DNA from 4 places in the Kitasatospora sp. NPDC051170 genome. Region 4 is predicted to be linked to each of the others. Evidence: riboswitches for the same ligand, from Rfam matches in the RefSeq annotation. Region 4 holds a riboswitch; each other region holds the start of a gene.
The links. Region 4 has a riboswitch for cyclic di-AMP ahead of ACIBCA_RS07150 (transglycosylase family protein). Riboswitches for the same ligand answer to the same signal wherever they lie in the genome.
Positions count from the first base shown of each region.

Region 1: another riboswitch for cyclic di-AMP. It lies ahead of ACIBCA_RS14780 (M23 family metallopeptidase); the one in region 4 lies ahead of ACIBCA_RS07150 (transglycosylase family protein).
Region 2: another riboswitch for cyclic di-AMP. It lies ahead of ACIBCA_RS07965 (family 16 glycosylhydrolase); the one in region 4 lies ahead of ACIBCA_RS07150 (transglycosylase family protein).
Region 3: another riboswitch for cyclic di-AMP. It lies ahead of ACIBCA_RS05265 (transglycosylase family protein); the one in region 4 lies ahead of ACIBCA_RS07150 (transglycosylase family protein).

Region 1 covers NZ_JBITFA010000005.1:394,083-398,249, forward strand. The annotation lists gene ACIBCA_RS14770 (alpha/beta fold hydrolase) at 1-816, opposite strand, end outside; gene ACIBCA_RS14775 (YiaA/YiaB family inner membrane protein) at 943-1,227, opposite strand; cyclic di-AMP (ydaO/yuaA leader) riboswitch at 1,425-1,583, shown strand; gene ACIBCA_RS14780 (M23 family metallopeptidase) at 1,596-2,438, shown strand; gene ACIBCA_RS14785 (hypothetical protein) at 2,534-3,442, opposite strand; gene ACIBCA_RS14790 (GNAT family N-acetyltransferase) at 3,481-4,026, shown strand.
Region 2 covers NZ_JBITFA010000003.1:204,097-208,263, forward strand. The annotation lists gene ACIBCA_RS07955 (IclR family transcriptional regulator) at 1-485, shown strand, start outside; gene ACIBCA_RS07960 (hypothetical protein) at 564-1,214, shown strand; gene ACIBCA_RS07965 (family 16 glycosylhydrolase) at 1,304-2,587, opposite strand; cyclic di-AMP (ydaO/yuaA leader) riboswitch at 2,589-2,755, opposite strand; gene ACIBCA_RS07970 (MoaF-related domain-containing protein) at 3,105-3,434, shown strand; gene ACIBCA_RS07975 (alpha/beta hydrolase) at 3,581-4,167, opposite strand, start outside.
Region 3 covers NZ_JBITFA010000002.1:374,252-378,418, reverse strand. The annotation lists gene eno (phosphopyruvate hydratase) at 1-944, opposite strand, end outside; gene ACIBCA_RS05265 (transglycosylase family protein) at 1,220-1,975, opposite strand; cyclic di-AMP (ydaO/yuaA leader) riboswitch at 1,981-2,147, opposite strand; gene ACIBCA_RS05260 (cytochrome P450) at 2,395-3,672, opposite strand; gene ACIBCA_RS05255 (SDR family NAD(P)-dependent oxidoreductase) at 3,930-4,167, shown strand, end outside.
Region 4 covers NZ_JBITFA010000003.1:11,622-15,788, reverse strand. The annotation lists gene ACIBCA_RS07160 (LacI family DNA-binding transcriptional regulator) at 1-659, shown strand, start outside; gene ACIBCA_RS07155 (hypothetical protein) at 721-921, opposite strand; gene ACIBCA_RS07150 (transglycosylase family protein) at 1,063-2,358, opposite strand; cyclic di-AMP (ydaO/yuaA leader) riboswitch at 2,345-2,510, opposite strand; gene ACIBCA_RS07145 (hypothetical protein) at 2,949-3,881, opposite strand.

The DNA of each region.
Region 1 (4,167 bases), on a different contig from region 4:
CTCGGCGAGGAAGGGCAGCAAGGCCTCGGCGACGGCCTGCGGGTTGTCGGCCATCGGGTAGTGGCCCGACCCCTCGATCATCACCTTCTCCGCCCGCAGCGCCGCCGCCTGCCGCCCGGCGACGGCCGCCGGGTCGGGGAAGTCGGGGTCCTTGCTGCCCATCAGCACGATCGCCGGGCACCGCACCCCGGCCGCCCAGCCCACCGGCGCGGAGTCCCCGCCGACGTGCCCGCGGGTGGCGACCTTGCGGCCGGGGGTGCGCAGGGCGGCGACCAGCCCGTCCACGTACGCCTCGAAGTCGGCGGGCTTGGCGCCCGGGTAGGCCATCTTGCGGAGGTAGAAGCCCCAGGCGGCGGGCCAGTGGACGAGCATCGTGCCCATCACCTTCATGACGGCCTTCATCAGCCCGCTGGGCGGGTTCTCGACGAAGGCGTCGATCAGCGCGATCCCGGCGACCCGCCCGGGCGCGTCGAGGGCGGCGCGCACCACGGTGGCGCCCGTGTAGGACTGCCCGACCAGGACGGCCCGCTCGATGCCGAGGTGGTCGAGGAGGGCGAGGGCGTCCCCGGCGACCGCGGCGGGGGAGTAGTCGTCCCAGGCGATGCCGGACTCGCCGAAGCCGCGCAGGTCCATGGTGATCACCCGTCGGCCGGCGGCGGTGAGCAGCGGCCTGAGGTGGCGGTACGCGGTGCGGCTGTCGAGCATCCCGGGGAGCAGGAGGACGGGGAGGCCCTCGCCCTGCCGGGTGTCGTCGAAGGCGATCCGGCCGCCGGGGAGGTCGAGGTACTGGGTGGCGGGGGCGGTGGTGCCGTTCATGGGTTCTCTCCTCGGTCCGGTGCGGGGTGCTGCGCGGTGCTGCCGATAGCCATAAAGCTAAGGCTAATAGCCTTAGCTGTCAAGCTATCGGCGCCACGGATCGAGGATTCCCAGGTCGGGGCCCTGTCAGGCCCCCTGGAACGGATCGTGCTCCGCCAGCAGCTTCTCCAGCCGGGCCTGGTCCACCCGGGCGACGGTGTCGCCGGCCTCCTGTCGGTCCCGGATCACCTTCGCCAGCGTGAAGGCGGAGGTGACGGTGTAGAGCAGGCCCACGCCGAGGAAGGCGCGGACCCACCCCCCGACCGGCAGATAGGCGATCCCCGCGGCGAGGGCCGTGGCGGAGACGCCGAAGGACAGGACGGCCTGGACGTAGTACGCGGCCGTGGTGCGTGACTGCATCGGTGCGCTCATGGCGCCCAGCATGCGTGCGCTCCGGCCCTTGGCACATGAGTAGCGGTACTCAGTCGGGGCCGTGCAACGGGGGATCGTTCGTTGACGTCCCCTCACCCGCTTCCCGGTCGTCCCGGACGAACGGCTTGGAATCAGAGCCTCCTCGGATTAACGTTTGATAACGCAGCGCGGTCTTCAACGCCGTACCCAGACGGCACCGTGCGCCGTCGCCTAATCCCACCGGCCGGCCTTCGGGCAGGTCAGGGAGCCGGGGAACCACGTTCCTTGGGGTGAATCGGCGGGGCTCCGGCCCGGCCGTAGGAGACCTTCCTGCTCCGAACCCGTCAGCTAACCCGGTAGGCGCGAGGGAAGGAAAGGAGCGCGCCCCCGTGGCGTCGACGCACACCCCGGCACACCCGGCCGGCCCCGCAGCCGGTACCCAGCTGCTCGAACATCCCGGCCACGACGGCTTCGAGCCGGACGGCCCCCTCGCGGCCGAGACCGAGACCAACCGCCACCGGATGCCGCGTCAGACCCGCGGCGCCTCCCCGCTGCTCGGCGTCACCGCCGTCGCCGCCACCCTGGGTGCCACCGGCTTCGCCTCCGCGACCCCGGCCGCCGCCCCCGCCGTCGAGGCCCCCGACGAGACCCCCGTCGCCCTCGCCGCCGACCCCGGCCTCGCCCTCGCCGCGCGCATCCAGCAGCAGGCCGACAGCCAGCGCACCGCCGCCGAGGAGGGCGCCCGCCTCCAGGCCGCGAAGGAGGCGGAGGCCAAGGCCGCCGCCAAGGAGGCCGAGGCGAAGAAGGCCGCAGCCGAGGCCGAGGCCAAGAAGGCCGCCGCCCTCACCCTGCCGGTCTCCGACTACCGCCTCTCCGCCCACTACGGCCAGAGCGCCCGCTACTGGGCCCACCTGCACACGGGCCTGGATTTCGCCGCCGACACCGGCACCCCGGTCATGGCCATCGGCCAGGGCACCATCACCTCGGCCGGCTGGTCCGGCTCGTACGGCTACCGGATCGTCGAGACCCTGCCCGACGGCACCGAGATCTGGTACTGCCACCTCTCCTCGATCATCAAGGGCTCCGGCAGCGTCACCGGCGGCCAGCAGATCGGCAAGGTCGGCGCCACCGGCAACGTCACCGGCCCGCACCTGCACCTGGAGGTCCGCCCCGGCGGCGGCGCCCCGGTCGACCCGGAGACCTGGCTCGAGCAGCGGGGCCTCACCCCCTGACGGATCGCGGAAGGGCCCCGGCGCTCGCCGGGGCCCTTCTCGCACCGCTTCCGTCGTGGGACTACTCCAGTAGTGGCACTACTCGCGTAGTGCCACTACTCCTGTAGTTCCGCTTGGTCCGCCTGTTCCCCGGGTTCCGCAGGCACCTGCGCCAGGTACGCGTCGATCTCCTCCGGACCGGGCTCCGGCGCCAGCTCAGGGAACTCCTCGACCAGCAGCCGCGCCAGCCCCGGCACCGTCCACTCCCCGAACAGCTCCAGCGCCGCCCGGGCCGCCGCGTCCTCCAGCCCCTCGAAGTCCCCGGCCAGCTCCTCCGGCATCGGCCGGCCCAGCGCCGTCAGCTCGGCCAGGTTGCGGTAGCTGCGCCGCATCAGCCCGTGCTCCAGCAGCCGGCGTGCGCCGTCGGTGGCCATGCCCACGGACAGCGCCCGGGCCGGGCCCCAGCCCCGCTCGTCCGGCTCGTCCAGCCACCCGGCCTCGGCCAGCGCCTCGAACGCGGCGTGGCGCTCCTCCTCGCCCAGCTCGGCGAAGGCGCCCAGCCAGTCGCGCACGGCGGCCTCGTCGGACACGTCCACCCCGTGCGCGTGCAGCAGCAGGGCGTACAGCCGGGGCCAGGTCACCAGGTCGGCGCGGCGCAGCAGCCCCGCGGCGACCTCCCCCTGCCACTCGGCCTCGGCGTGCAGCCGCTCCTGGCGCTTGGCGTTGAGCCGCTTGGTCGCCCGCTGGTGGTCGACCAGCAGCCGTACGGCGTCGCCGTACGCCAGGGGGTCCGCCTCCGGCGCGGGTTGGACGTACAGGTGCAGCCGCTCGTACAGCAGGTGCTCCACCGCGTTCGAGGTCAGCTCGGGCCAGCCGTCGTGCATCCTGCCCTCGCCCAGCTCCAGCAGCGCCAGCACCGTCCGCAGCGGCTCCTCGGCCACCGGTGGGCGGTCCTGCCCGGCCGCCCAGGCGAGCAGGTCGGCGGCCCTGGTGCGCGGGGCGAGCCGCAGGTCTTCGTCGTTCATGCTCCGACGGTATCCGCGCGCGAGTAGGGTCGGCAGCCATGGTCCCCGTCCAGCTCACCGGCTCCCGCCTCGCCGTCCGCGAACACCACCACACCCCGGAGGAGGTGGAGGCGCTGTACGCGCTGTTCGGCGACCCGGAGGTCACCCGCCACCTGCCCTTCGGACCGCGGACGCCGGAGGACTGCGCCGACCAGCTGGAGCTGTACGTGGAGGAGGCCCTGACCGAGCCCCGGCGCGTCTACCGCCTCGCCGCCGCCCTGCGCGAGGACCCCGGGGCCGCACCGATCGGGCAGGGCTCGCTCTTCCTCGGCCGCCACCGCAGCGCCCACCTCGGCTACGCGCTGCGCCGCGACGCCTGGGGCCTGGGCTACGGCGGTGAGCTCGCCCGGCTGCTCTGCGGCCTCGCCTTCGGCCCGCTGGGCGTGCACCGGCTGGTCGCGGTGGTCGAGGTGGGCAACCCGGCCTCCTCGCGGGTGCTCACCCGGCTCGGGTTCCAGCTGGAGGGGCGGCTGCGGCACGACGTGTGCAAGGACGGGGTCTGGTCGGACGCGTTCCAGTACTCGCTGCTCGCCGACGAGTGGTAGGACGAGTGGTAGGGCGAGCGGCAGGACGAGCGGCAGCCGGCCCAGGGGGGTTAACCCCACCCCCGATCCGCCGGGCCTCCCGATGTTCCCCGGTGCCCCCGTTCGGCCAGACTGGTGGTCGTCAAGGAGTACGAACCACCG
Region 2 (4,167 bases), 190 kb from region 4:
TCATGGAGGCCACCGGCGAGACCGCCAACCTGGCGGTGCTGGAGGGCGGCGAGGTGGTGTACGTCGGGCAGGTGCAGTCGCGGCGCTCGATGCGGATGTTCACCGAGGTCGGGCGCCGGGTGCAGCCGCACTGCACCGGCGTCGGCAAGGCGCTGCTCGCCCAGCTCCCCGAGGACGAGGCACGCGCCGTCCTCGGCCCCAACCCCCTGCCCGCGCACACCCGGTTCACCGTCACCGACCCGCAGGAGCTGATGCGCCAGCTCGCCGAGGCCCGCGAGCGCGGCTACGTGGTCGACGACCAGGAGCAGGAGATCGGCGTACGCTGCATCGCCCTCGCCGTCCCGGGCGCGCCGACGCCCACCGCGCTGTCCGTCTCCGGCCCCGAGGCCCGCGTCCGGGCGCTGGAGGAACAGACCGGAGCGGCCGCGCTGGTGCCGGTGATGCAAGGGATCGCCGCACGGCTCGGGCAGGTCCTCGCGCCCTGACGCTCCGGCGCGACCACAAACCGCCCGCTCCCCCGTCCCCGCTCCCCCGCTCCCCCTTTCGGGCGGACGACGGGCGGGTTGCACCCGGGCCGCGGCGGCGGCTGCGCCACCCTGGTGCGGACGCCGCCCGCGACGGTGCGGGCGGGCGCGGCACGAGAGCAGGGTGAGCCGGACATGGTGGTGCGCGGACGAGCACAGGGAGGCGTCGTCGTCGGCAGGACCGTCGCGGCGGCGGTCTGCGCGGCCGCCCTCCTGACCCCGGGGTCGTCCCTGGCACCGCCCGCGCCCGTCCTGGTCGCACAGGCCTCCCCCGCGCCCTCCCCCGCGGCCTCCGACTCGAAGCTGGAGGTCGTCCGGATCGACCCGGACCCGGCCCCGCCCGGCGGCACCACCACCGTGCACGCCTTCGTCGCCAACCGCGGCCCGGAGACGACGGCCTCCCCCTTCACCGTCCTGGTCGCACTGCCGCAGGGCGTCTCCCCGCAGGGCCCGTACTTCCCCGCCGACTGCGAGGTGCTGCGCCGCGGCCGCCTGGTGCGCTGCGTCTTCGGCCCCGGGCTGCCGCCACTGCGCACCGCGACGGCGCTGGTGCCGGTGCGCCTGGACCCGGAGCTGCGCCCGGGCCGGCTCGGCGGCGGCTGGGTCGCGGTGCGCAGCGCGGACGACCCGGAGGACGCGGGCACCCGGCAGCCGTACGACCTCACGGTCGCCGAACCGGCTGCCGGGTGACGTCCTCCGGGCCGTCCGTACTGACAGTCCGTCCCAACAGTCCGTACTACCTGTCCGTCCTGACAGTCCGTACGTCCCGTCCGCGCTTCCTAGCGGTAGACGCGGACGTAGTCCGCGGCCATGGTGATCGGGGTGTTGCCCTGCGGGGAGGGGTGGTACTTCCCGGCGGACACCGACAGGTTGAGGATCAGGTACGCGGACCAGTTGGCGCCGACGCCCTTGCCGTCGGAGTGGACCTTGACGCCGTTGACGTACCAGTCCACCGAGTTGGCGCCGTAGTAGGTGCCGATGGTGACCCACTGATCCTTGGCGACGGTCTTGGGGTTGGTCCAGTACTCGGGGTTGCTGGGGTTGACGTGGTTGGTCAGCTCGAGCAGGTTCGGGTTGTCGGGGTGGTACTCGAAGGAGTCGATCTCCCCGTGCGCGCCGCTGTCGCCGTTCCAGGTCCACAGCGCCGGCCAGGCGCCGGTGCCCGCCGGGAGCTTGACGCGGGTCTCGGCGTAGTCGCCGGCCTTCACCTTGAAGCCCTGGCTGGAGTACTCGGTGGTGAGCAGGCCCGCGTCCCACGCCTGCTTGCCGTTCTCCAGGGTGTGACTGCCGGGCGCGGCGGTGAAGGTGGCGACGCCGCCGGAGACGGAGACCTTGCTCTGGTCGATCCAGTCGAGCTTGTTGTCGTCCGGGTTGTGGGTCTTGTAGTGGTACGAGCTGCTCTGGTCGCCGGTCCAGCGGGAGCCGTACGCGATCGGGCCGTTGAACTCCTCGTAGAAGGCCATCGACTTGCCGGCGATCGGCGCGGCCTGCGGGTTCGGGGCCGGGGTGGGCGTCGGAGTCGGAGTCGGAGTCGGCGTGGGCGTGGGCGTGGGCTTTGGGGTCGGGGTCGGGGTCGGGCTCGGGGTGGGCGTCGCGGTGGTGGAGACCACGAGCTTCTGCGAGGCCAGGTTGTGCCAGGCGCCGGCCTGGTCCTGCCAGAAGCCGAACTGGGTGTACGTGCCGGCGGGCAGGGTGCGGGCGGCGCTGGTGAAGCTCAGGCCGCTGGGGCAGATCCGCACGTTGGAGGCGTTGCCGGGGAAGTCCAGGTTGGTGCCGGCGGCGTCGCGCACGCCCACGCCCACGGTCTTCGCGGTGAAGCAGGCCGAGGAGTGGAGGGTGAGCGAGGCCGTGGTGGCCTTGTTCGCGACCATGGTGGCCGGGGCCAGGCGGTCCTGGGTGACGGTCGGGGCGGTCGCGGCCTGGGCGCCGGTGGCGGCCGGGAGGCCGAGGAGGCCGGCGCCTCCGATGGCGAGCGCGCCGGTGGCGGCGAGGGCGGCGTTGCGGCCGCGGTGGGAGGGGCGGGCGTGGCGCGCGACGCGGCGGGCCCGGGCAGGCTTGAGCATGGTGTGTCCTCTGCGACGCCTGCGAGGTGAGCTGTCGGGTTCGGGCCGAGGAAGCCCGGCCGCCTGTGGGAGGCGGCTTCACCCCAAGCCGCGGCCGCTGCGCGGGAGCGCAGGGCCGGGCACTGACCTTGGTTCCCCCGCTCCCGTCCACTGTGGTGCTCGACTGCCCGCCGGCGGGTGGACGGGACTCGGCGTCCCGGCGGCGGGGTCCGCGGGGGCGGACGACGGTTGCAGGCTAGGCAACTCGTCCGTGGGCGGACAACTCTCCGGGGCCCGTTGTCGCGCACCTCACAGTGGTGTCGATCAACCACGCTGCGTGGCGGGCGAGTTGATCACGCCGGGGTGGCGCGTACGGGCCCGGCCGACTCCATACCGGAGAATGGCGCCGCCCGTGTGGGCCCAGTCGGATAAATTGGAGGCCTGTCCTCCTACGCACTGCACAAGAGCGCGTGGGAACACCGGGACCACCAGCCCGACGCCTTGCCCGCCCACCTCCCGACCGAGGAGCCGCCCCACCATGACCACGTCCCTGCCCGGCTTCGCCGGCCGCACCTACGTCTTCCGGGTCGACAACGGCGCGGCGTTCCGCAACACCTACTCGGCCGACGGCACACGGCTGCGCTGGGAGGGCCTCGGTGAGTCGGCGGGCCAGTGGGAGGACGTGGGCCTGCATGTGGCCGAGGTCGCGCCGGAGATCTACTTCGTGAGCTGGACGGAGCGCAGCGGCATCACCGTCAGCCACGTGATGGACCTGGCCAGGCTCACCGTCCGGGCGTTCTGGACCTTCGAGGGCGAGGGCGGCCGCGTCGGCCAGCTGCACACCGGGACCCTGGAGCGGGTGGGCTGAGCACCCGCCTGAGCGCCTTCCTGGGCGCCTTCCCGAGTGCCTTCCCGAGCGCCCGCCTGAGCGCTTTCCCGAGCGCCTTCCCGTACGAACGGAACGGCGGCGGGGCCCGGAACCGGCGTACGGTCCCGGGCCCCGCCGCTGCCCTGTCAGGCGGTGGCGGACGCGGCCGGCCGGTCCGGGACCTTGAGGTGCTGGGAGAGCCACTCCAGCGAGGAGGGCAGCAGCGCGCTCCAGGTCTCGAAGTTGTGGCCGCCGTTCTCGAGCATGCTGTACGAGACCTTCATCGGGCTCTGCACCGCGTCGACGAACGCCTCGGTCTCCTGCCGGTAGTTCCCGTCGCCCTTCTTGGTGCCCGCCAGCAGCACGGACACCTTCGGCTGCGGCAGGTTCCTGAGCCGCCACAGCAGGTTCGCCTCGTGGCGGCGCTGCTCGCTGCCGCCGAAGAGGTCGCCGGTGGTCGGGTCGTCGGTCGGGGCGTCGTAGTACGCGGAGAGGGCGACGGCCGTCGGGAAGACGTCCGGGTGGCGCATGGCCAGCTTGAGGGCGCAGTAGCCACCGGTGGAGTTGCCCATGAACGCCCACGCCTGCGGATCGGTGGAGACCCGGTAGCTGGCCTGGATCGCGGAGGGCACGTCCTTGGCGAAGTACGTGTCGGACTGCGCCCCGTTCGGGACGTCCTCGCACTCGGTGTCCTGCGGCAGGGCCGGCGAGGGGCGCACCAGGACCATGACGG
Region 3 (4,167 bases), on a different contig from region 4:
GTGACGAACAGGTCGTCGCCGACCAGCTGGACCTTGTCGCCCAGCTTGACGGTCATGGCCTTCCAGCCGTCCCAATCCGACTCGTCCAGCGGGTCCTCGATGGAGACCAGCGGGTAGGCGTCGACCAGCTCGGCGTAGTACTCGATGAGCTCGGCCGAGGTGAGGGCCTTGCCCTCGAACTGGTAGGCGCCGTCCTCGAAGAACTCGGAGGCGGCGACGTCCAGGGCCAGGGCCACGTCGCGGCCGGGCTCGTAGCCGGCCTTCTGGATGGCCTCGACGATGAGGTCCAGGGCCTCGCGGTTGCTGTCCAGGTCGGGGGCGAAGCCGCCCTCGTCGCCGAGGCCCGTGGACAGGCCGCGCTCCTTCAGGACGCCCTTGAGGGTGTGGTAGACCTCGACGCCCCAGCGGACGGCCTCGGAGAAGGACTCCGCGCCGATCGGGGCGATCATGAACTCCTGGATGTCGACGTTGGAGTCCGCGTGCGAGCCGCCGTTGAGGATGTTCATCATCGGGACGGGCAGGACGTGCGCGTTCGGACCGCCCAGGTAGCGGAACAGCGGCAGGTCGCTGGCCTCGGAGGCGGCGTGGGCGACGGCCAGGGAGACGCCGAGGATGGCGTTGGCGCCGAGCGAGGACTTGTCCGGGGTGGCGTCCAGGTCGAGCATGGCCTGGTCGATCAGGCGCTGCTCGGTGGCGTCGTAGCCGACCAGCTCCGGGCCGATCTGCTCGATGACGGCCAGGACGGCCTTCTCCACGCCCTTGCCGAAGTAGCGGTTCTTGTCACCGTCGCGCAGCTCGAGCGCCTCGAAGGCGCCGGTGGAGGCACCGGACGGAACGGCGGCACGGCCGGTGCTGCCGTCGTCGAGGCCGACCTCGACCTCGACCGTGGGGTTGCCGCGGCTGTCGAGGATCTCACGGGCTACGACGACATCGATGGACGGCACGAGGCATCTCCTTGCGGAAGCAGGTCCCGCCGACAGGGGTGGTGATCAGCGGCGGGGCGATTGCGGAGTCGTTACGACCAGAGCCTAACCGCCCGGACCTCCGGGGCCACGTCGGCCTCGGTCCCGTCTCAGCGTGTGGCCCGGCTACCCACCGGTAGTTCACCTTCCCGCCCCGGAACGTCCGCACGGGCCGGGGCGAATGCGGACGAAGGGGACCGGCCCCGCGGCCGGCCCCCTCGTCAGGCCCTCGTCGGGCCCTCGTCGGGCCTTACGGCTCAGCCGAGGTGCAGCACCTGGCCCGGGAGGATGAGGTCCGGGTCGCCGCCGACGGTGGAGCGGTTGTGGTCGTACAGCGAGTGCCAGCCGCCGGAGACGCCCTGGGCCGAGGCGATGGTCGACAGGGTGTCGCCGGAGCGCACGGTGTAGTCCCCGGCCTTCGGCGCGGCACTCTGCGGCGCGGCGCTCTGCGGGGCGGCGTGCTTCGGCGCGTACGGCTGCGCCGGCTGCTCGGGCGTCTCGGCCTTGGGCGCGGCGTGCTTGGGCGCGTACTGCTGCACCGGCTTCTGCGCGGGCTTCTCGGCCTTCGGGGCCTGCTTCTTGGGCGCCGCCTGGGCCTTGGTGTCCGAGGAGGTGTCGACGGAGGCCGCCGGGCCGCCCTTGGACAGGCCGGCCTTCTGGGAGCAGACGGGCCAGGCGCCCGGGCCCTGGGAGGCCAGCACCTTCTCGGCGATGGCGATCTGCTGGCCCTTGCTGGCCTGGTTGGCCTGCGCGGCGAAGGCGGTGCCGCCGTACGCCTTCCAGGTGCTGGGGGTGAACTGCAGGCCCCCGTAGAAGCCGTTGCCGGTGTTGATGCTCCAGTTGCCGCCGCTCTCGCACTGGGCGACGGCGTCCCAGGTGGAGGCGGGGGCCGCGGAGGCGCCGGTGGCGGTGAGGAGCGGCAGTGCGAGTCCGACGCCGGCCACGCCGGCGACGGCGATGACCTTCTCGGTCTGGGTGCGACGACGGTGACGGCCAGATCCAACGAGCAGCATGAAGAGGTCCCTCTCCGCACGCCTGCGAGGTGAGCTGTCGGGTTCGGACCGGGAGGTGGCCCGGCCGCCGTGACGCGGAATCGGCTCCGCGCGGGCGGCTTCACCCCAAGCCGTGGGGACGGCAACAAACCTGGGTCCCCCGCCCCTGCCCAGGGTCTGGTCGGTTTCCCGTGGCGCGACGGGCAGGACTCGGCGTTCCGCGCACGGGGTCCGCAGCTGCGAACTCCACGGAGACTAGACAGATCATCAGCTCGATCACAAGCTCATCTCGCCGACATCACACAGAAATTACGGCGCGTGGTCGCTCGCCTACGCACGGCGCCGGTTTGTCCGGTTTGATGCGTGTTCACACCCCAATTGGCAGGCTATCGGCGACGGCGCGTCAGCGTGTCGGGGTGTCACGTGGACGTCATGTGGATTCACCGGTCGGCCGGAAGTGCGTGCGGAGAGTGCATTTCCGGACTGAACTCGACCGGAAGTTCCCGCAGTCCACGCATGATCAGACCGCCGCGCCAGCGCAGGTTCTCCGGCTCCTCCGCCAGCCGCAGATCGGGCAGCCGCGCGAGCAGCGTGGCCAGCGCGGCGCGGCCCTCCAGCCGGGCCAGCGGGGCGCCGATGCAGTAGTGGATTCCGTGCCCGAAACCCAGGTGGGGGTTGTCCGTCCGGGCCAGGTCGAGGGTGTTCTCGTCCGAGAACCGGGCCGGGTCGCGGTCCGCCGCCGCCAGCACCACCAGCACCGGATCGCCCACCGGGATGTCCGCCCCGCCGATCGACAGCGGCTTCGTCGCGAACCGCCAGGTCGCCAGCTCCACCGGCCCGTCGTAGCGCAGGAGTTCCTCGATGCCCGTCTCCAGCAGCCCGCTCTCGCCGCGGGCCACCGACTCCTGGAGCAGCCGGCGCTGCTCCGGGTTGCGCAGCAGCGCGTAGGTGCCGTTGCCGATCAGGTTGACGGTCGTCTCGAAGCCCGCGAACAGGAGGATGAAGGCCATCGCGGCGGCCTCGTTCTCCGTCAGGTGCTCACCGTGGTCACTGGCGCGGATCAGGCCGGAGATGAGGTCGTCCCCGAGGTCGGCGCGCTTGCGGTGGATCAGCTCCAGCAGGTAGGCCCGCATCCGCTTCACGGCCCGTCCCACGCCGCCGCGTCGGCCGCCTCCGTGCCGGATCATCATGCCCGCCCAGTCGCGGAAGTCGTCCTGGTCCTCGGACGGGACGCCCAGCAGGTCGCAGATCGCGTAGATGGGGAGGGGGAAGGCGAACTCGTGGATGAGGTCGGCCGATCCGCGCTGCGCGAAGCCGTCGATCAGCCGGTCGGTGAGCTGCTGCACCCTCGGCTCGAACTCGGCCACCCGGCGCGGGGTGAACGCCTTCGACACCAGGCGGCGCAGCCGGGTGTGGTCCGGCGGGTCGATGTTCAGCAGGTGCGTCATCAGGTCCGCCTGCCGCTCCCCCGGGATGCCCACCCGGCCGGTGCGGTGCGCCTGTTCGCTGTGGTGCGCCGGGTTCTTCGACAGCCGTCCGTCCGCGAGCGCCTGGCGGGCGTCCGCGTACCTGGTCACCAGCCACGCCTCGACGCCGCTCGGCAGGGTGGTGCGGTGCACCGGGGAGTGCTCGCGCAGCCAGGCGTAGGCCGGGTACGGGTCGGCGGCGAACTCCCAGGTGAAGAGCTGCGGGGCGGTGGCGTCGGGCTGAGCTGGCATGGGTCGACGGTATCCGGTGGACGCGGCGCGCCCGGCCCGTCGACGGCGTGCGAACGGTCCGCGAACGACTCCTTGCCCGCGTGTCGACGCTTCGTGCCCGGTCCGTGAACGGTTCTTGGACAGCTCTTGGCCCGGCGCCCGGCGTGAGCCTGGTCACCTGCGGGGTAATTCCTGTTGCGGAGGGTCAGGACGAGCCTACGATCCTCCGCAGTACGCGTGGGCGCCGGTGCGGTGTCGCCCACAGGGAGGAGCAGGCCATGCGGGTCGCCGGGGCAGTCGTCGTCATCGCGGTACTGGACGGCGGGTCGGGGGCCGACCTCGCCCGCCGGTTCACCGCCGCCGGCGCCGCCGGGATGCTCATCGCCGACCAGCACGTCGGCGTCGCGGAGGACCTCGCCTCCGAACTCGACCGCCCGGGCTGCCCCGTCGTCGGCGTCCACGGGGACGTGCGCCGCCCCAGCGACGTGGCCGCCGTCGTCGACACCGCCGAGAAGC
Region 4 (4,167 bases):
TCTCCGGCCTGCACGCCGACAGCACCGCCGACCACGACCGCTACGCCCGCCTCGCCGGGCGCGGCGTCCCGTTCGTGCTGATCAACGGCTTCAGCGAGCGGATCGACGCGGCGTTCATCTCGCCCGACGACCGGGCCGCGATGTGGATGGCCGTCCAGCACCTGGCCGAACTCGGCCACGAGCGCATCGGGTTGGCGATAGGCCAGCAGCGGTACGTCCCCGTGCTGCGCAAGATCGAGGGCTTCACCGCCGCGATGCGCGAGGTGCTGGGGTTCGGGGCCGAGGAGGCCGCGGGGCTCGTCCACCACACGCTGTTCAGCGTGGAGGGCGGGCACGCGGCGGCCGGCGCGCTGCTGGACAAGGGCTGCACGGCGATCGTCTGCGGCAGCGACATGATGGCGCTCGGGGCGATCCGGGCGGTGCGCCAGCGCGGCCTCGCGGTGCCGCAGGACGTCTCGGTGGTCGGCTTCGACGACTCGCCGCTGATCGCCTTCACCGACCCGCCGCTGACCACGATCCGCCAGCCGGTCGAGGCGATGGCCACGGCGGCGGTGGACGCGCTGCTGGAGGAGGTGGGCGGGAACTCCGCCCAGCGCGGGGAGTTCGTCTTCCAGCCGGAGCTGGTGATGCGCGGCTCCACGGGGGCGCGTACGCGCTGAGCCCCGGTACGGGAGGGCCCCCGGAGAGCGATCGCTCTCCGGGGGCCCTCCCGTCGTGCGTTCAGCCCTCCTGGGAGGTGGGGCGCTCGACCGTGAGGCGGTGGCCGTCCGCGGACTCACCGGTACGGGTCTCGGTGCGGCGGCCTCGGGCCAGGTAGTCGCGCAGGACGAGTTCGACGGCGTCCTGAGGGTTCTTGGTACCGGCGAGCATCATCACGTCGATCGCGAGATTGGCGTCGAGCGTGACGGTGACCTGGGCCATGGTGACTCCTCCTCGGGGTGCAGAGCAGCAGCATGCCCGTTGGCCCGGGGTTTGACCATGCGAATGCCGAAGCCCCCCGGGGAGAGTGGCAGGACTCTCCCCGGGGGGTCACCTCGGCGCTTCATCGGCGCCCGGTGTGCGTCAGACGCGGCCGGCGAAGTCCGGCGCCCAGTTGGCGACGGTCTGCACGCGCACGCCCGAGGACGGGTTGGCGGCCTCGACGTACTGGCCGCCGCCGATGTAGATGGCGACGTGGTAGACGCCCGAGTCCTGGCCGTTGTTGGACCAGAACAGCAGGTCGCCCGGCTGCAGGCTGTCCAGCGAGACGTGGGTGCTCGCGGCGGCCTGGTCGGCGGCGACGCGCGGGACGGAGATGCCCGCGGCGCGCAGCGCGGCCTGGGTCAGGCCGGAGCAGTCCCAGCCGCCGTTGCCGGTGCCGCCGTAGACGTACGCCTGGCCGACCTTCGACTGGGCGAAGGAGACGGCGGCGGCCATGCTGCCGGTGGCGGCCTGGGTCTGCTGGGCGGGGGCGGCGGGCTTGGCCGGCTTGGCGGCCTGCTCCTGGGCGGCCGGCTTGGCGTTCACGGTACCGCTGCCGGAGGAACCGCCGTTCGTGGAGCCGGACTTCTGGGAGCGGTCGAACCAGGAGAAGTCCGAGCCGGACTTGGCGGCGGTGCCGGCCTCGTCGAAGCTGAGCTTCTGGCCCGGGTAGATGGTGTCCGGGCCGTCGGTGAGGGTCGAGCGGTTGAGCTCGTACAGGTGCTGCCAGCCGCCGCGGACGTTGTGCTTGTCCGCGATGGTGGACAGCCAGTCGCCCTCGACCACGGTGTAGGCGCCCTGGGTGCCCTGGGCAGCCTGCGGGGCCTGCTGGGCGGGGGCCTGCGGCTGGGCCTTCTTCTGGGCCCAGGCGCCCTTGCCGCCCTGGGCGGGGGTCTGGGTCTGCGGCTGGGTCTGCGCCTGGGCCTGGTCCTGCGCGGGGGCGGCCGGCGCGGCGGGCTTCGCGGCGGGCTTGGCGGCCGAGGTGTCGACGGCCGGGGCGCCGCCGCCCTTGGTCAGGCCGGCCTGGACGGAGCAGACGGGCCAGGCGCCGGGGCCCTGCGAGGCGAGGACCTTCTCGGCGACGGCGATCTGCTGGTCCTTGGTGGCCTGGTTCGCCTGCGGGGCGTACGAGGTGCCACCGAAGGCGGCCCAGGTGCTGGAGGTGAACTGCAGGCCGCCGTAGAAGCCGTTGCCGGTGTTGATGCTCCAGTCGCCGCTGCTCTCGCACTGGGCGACCTTGTCCCAGGTGGCCACGGAGGCGGCGGAGGCGGTGGTGGTGGTGAGGCAGGGGATCGTGAGGCCGACGCCCGCGACGCCGAGGGCGGCGATCACGCGACGGGTGCGGCTGGACAGGCGGTTGCCGTTGGTGGGCAGCATGAAGACGCGGTCCTCTCCCACGCCTGCGAGGTGAGCTGTCGGATTCGGGCTGGAGTTGCCCGGCCGCGCGCTGCGCGGCTTCACCCCTAGCCCCTGGCCGTTCCGGAGAACGGCCGAGGGCGACTTACCTGGTTCCCCCGCTCCTGCCGTGGTGCGTTTCGCGCTGCCAGGTACATCCGACGGCAGGACTCGGCGTCGCGGATGAACTGGGTCCGTGTGGTTACGAACGGGGAGCACGTTAAGCAGACCGAACTTCAATCCGCAAATAGCTGTGATGTGCATCACGGGAAATCGGAAATTGCCGAATGGGCGCATTTCAAGATCGGAAATGATCGTTTATCGGCAAGGCGGCTTCGAATTCCCGGAACTGGCTCCGCCTCAGGTCGGGAGTGACGGAGCGTCGGAGCGCGGAGGGGGCGCGCCTTTCGTGCCGGGGGAGTGTCCAGGATGCGGGCGCCGGCTCATTTCCCGTATTCATCGACATTCGTCGACAAAAGAGACCAGAACGGACATTGCGCCCCCGTCGGTGCGCCGGAACCGGAAATGCGGAGGGGGCCCGGAACCGCCTTTCGGCCGTTCCGGGCCCCCTCCGAGGGCTCGCCGCGGGCTTCTCAGCCCTCCACGGGCGCCTGGGCGGCCGCGTGGGCGCCACGGGAGCCCTGGGAGGGCTCCGCGGACGCCTCGGCCTCGGCCAGGGCCTCCGGGGAGGGCGCGGGCAGCGCGGCCAGGTAGGTGGAGGCGATCAGCTGCCCCACGCTCGGGTACGCGCCCAGCGGGGCCGCCGACGGGCAGCCGGTCTCCTCGGCGGCCGTGGCGAGCAGCTCGGAGTCCGCCTCCGGGCCGATCACCAGCGGGGCCAGCGCCGGGCGCTGGGAGCCGGTCTCCTTCAGGTGCTCGACGGCGCCGGCCACCGAGCCGGGCACGTCCAGCGCGGCCGCGACGACCGGCACGGCCAGGCGCGCGGCGAGCAGCACGCCGGTGATGCCCGCGGCGGCCGCCGCCTCCTCGCCGCCGACGACGGTCAGCACGACCCCGTCCGCGGCGGTGGCGATGGCGAACAGCCGCGCCCGGTCGGCCCGGGCCAGCCCGGCCTCGGACAGCCGCACGTGCACGGCCTCGGCCAGCAGCGGGTGCGGGCCGAGCGCGTCGGTCACGCTCGCGCCGTACTCGGCGGCGACGGCGTGCAGGTCGGTCAGGAAGCCGTGCGCGCCCGGCACCAGCGGAACCACGACGGGCGTGGGCAGGCCCGCCTCGGCGGCCGAGGCCAGCAGCCCGGCGACGGTGTGCTCGCCCTCGGCCTCGGTGCCCTGGCCGGGGAGGTAGCCGACCGCCGTCTGGACGCCGTTCTGCTCGCTGCGCACGATCGAGAGGAGTTCCTCGACGACGGAGCGGGACTCGGGCCCTGCGGTCGCGGGCACGGCCAGCACCAGGGCCGGGCTGCCGGTGGGGATCTCGGGGCGCTCGGGACGGCGGTGGCGCCCCCGCGCACGGGAGCCTGGAGTACGGACGGGCAGTGGCGCGCCCGGGATGGCTGCGGTGCTCATGCCGGAGATCGTAGGACATCGCCCCGTCAGGCCCGCAGTCGGCTGCCGTACGCGCTGCCCGGGGGCGCGTCGGCGGGTCCGTGCGCCCGCCTCCACCGCCCGGGGAGGAAGGCGTCCAAAACGGACGAATCCCCACCGGGCCCCCGTGACCTGGAGTGCAGTCGTCTGACGCGACCGCAGGGGCCGGAAGTTGCACCGGTGGCGAGTGATGTGTTTCACAGCCCGGATGTGTGGACGAGCGGGTCTGACGCAGGGTCACGGTGGTGCGACTCCCGGCGTCCGAAGA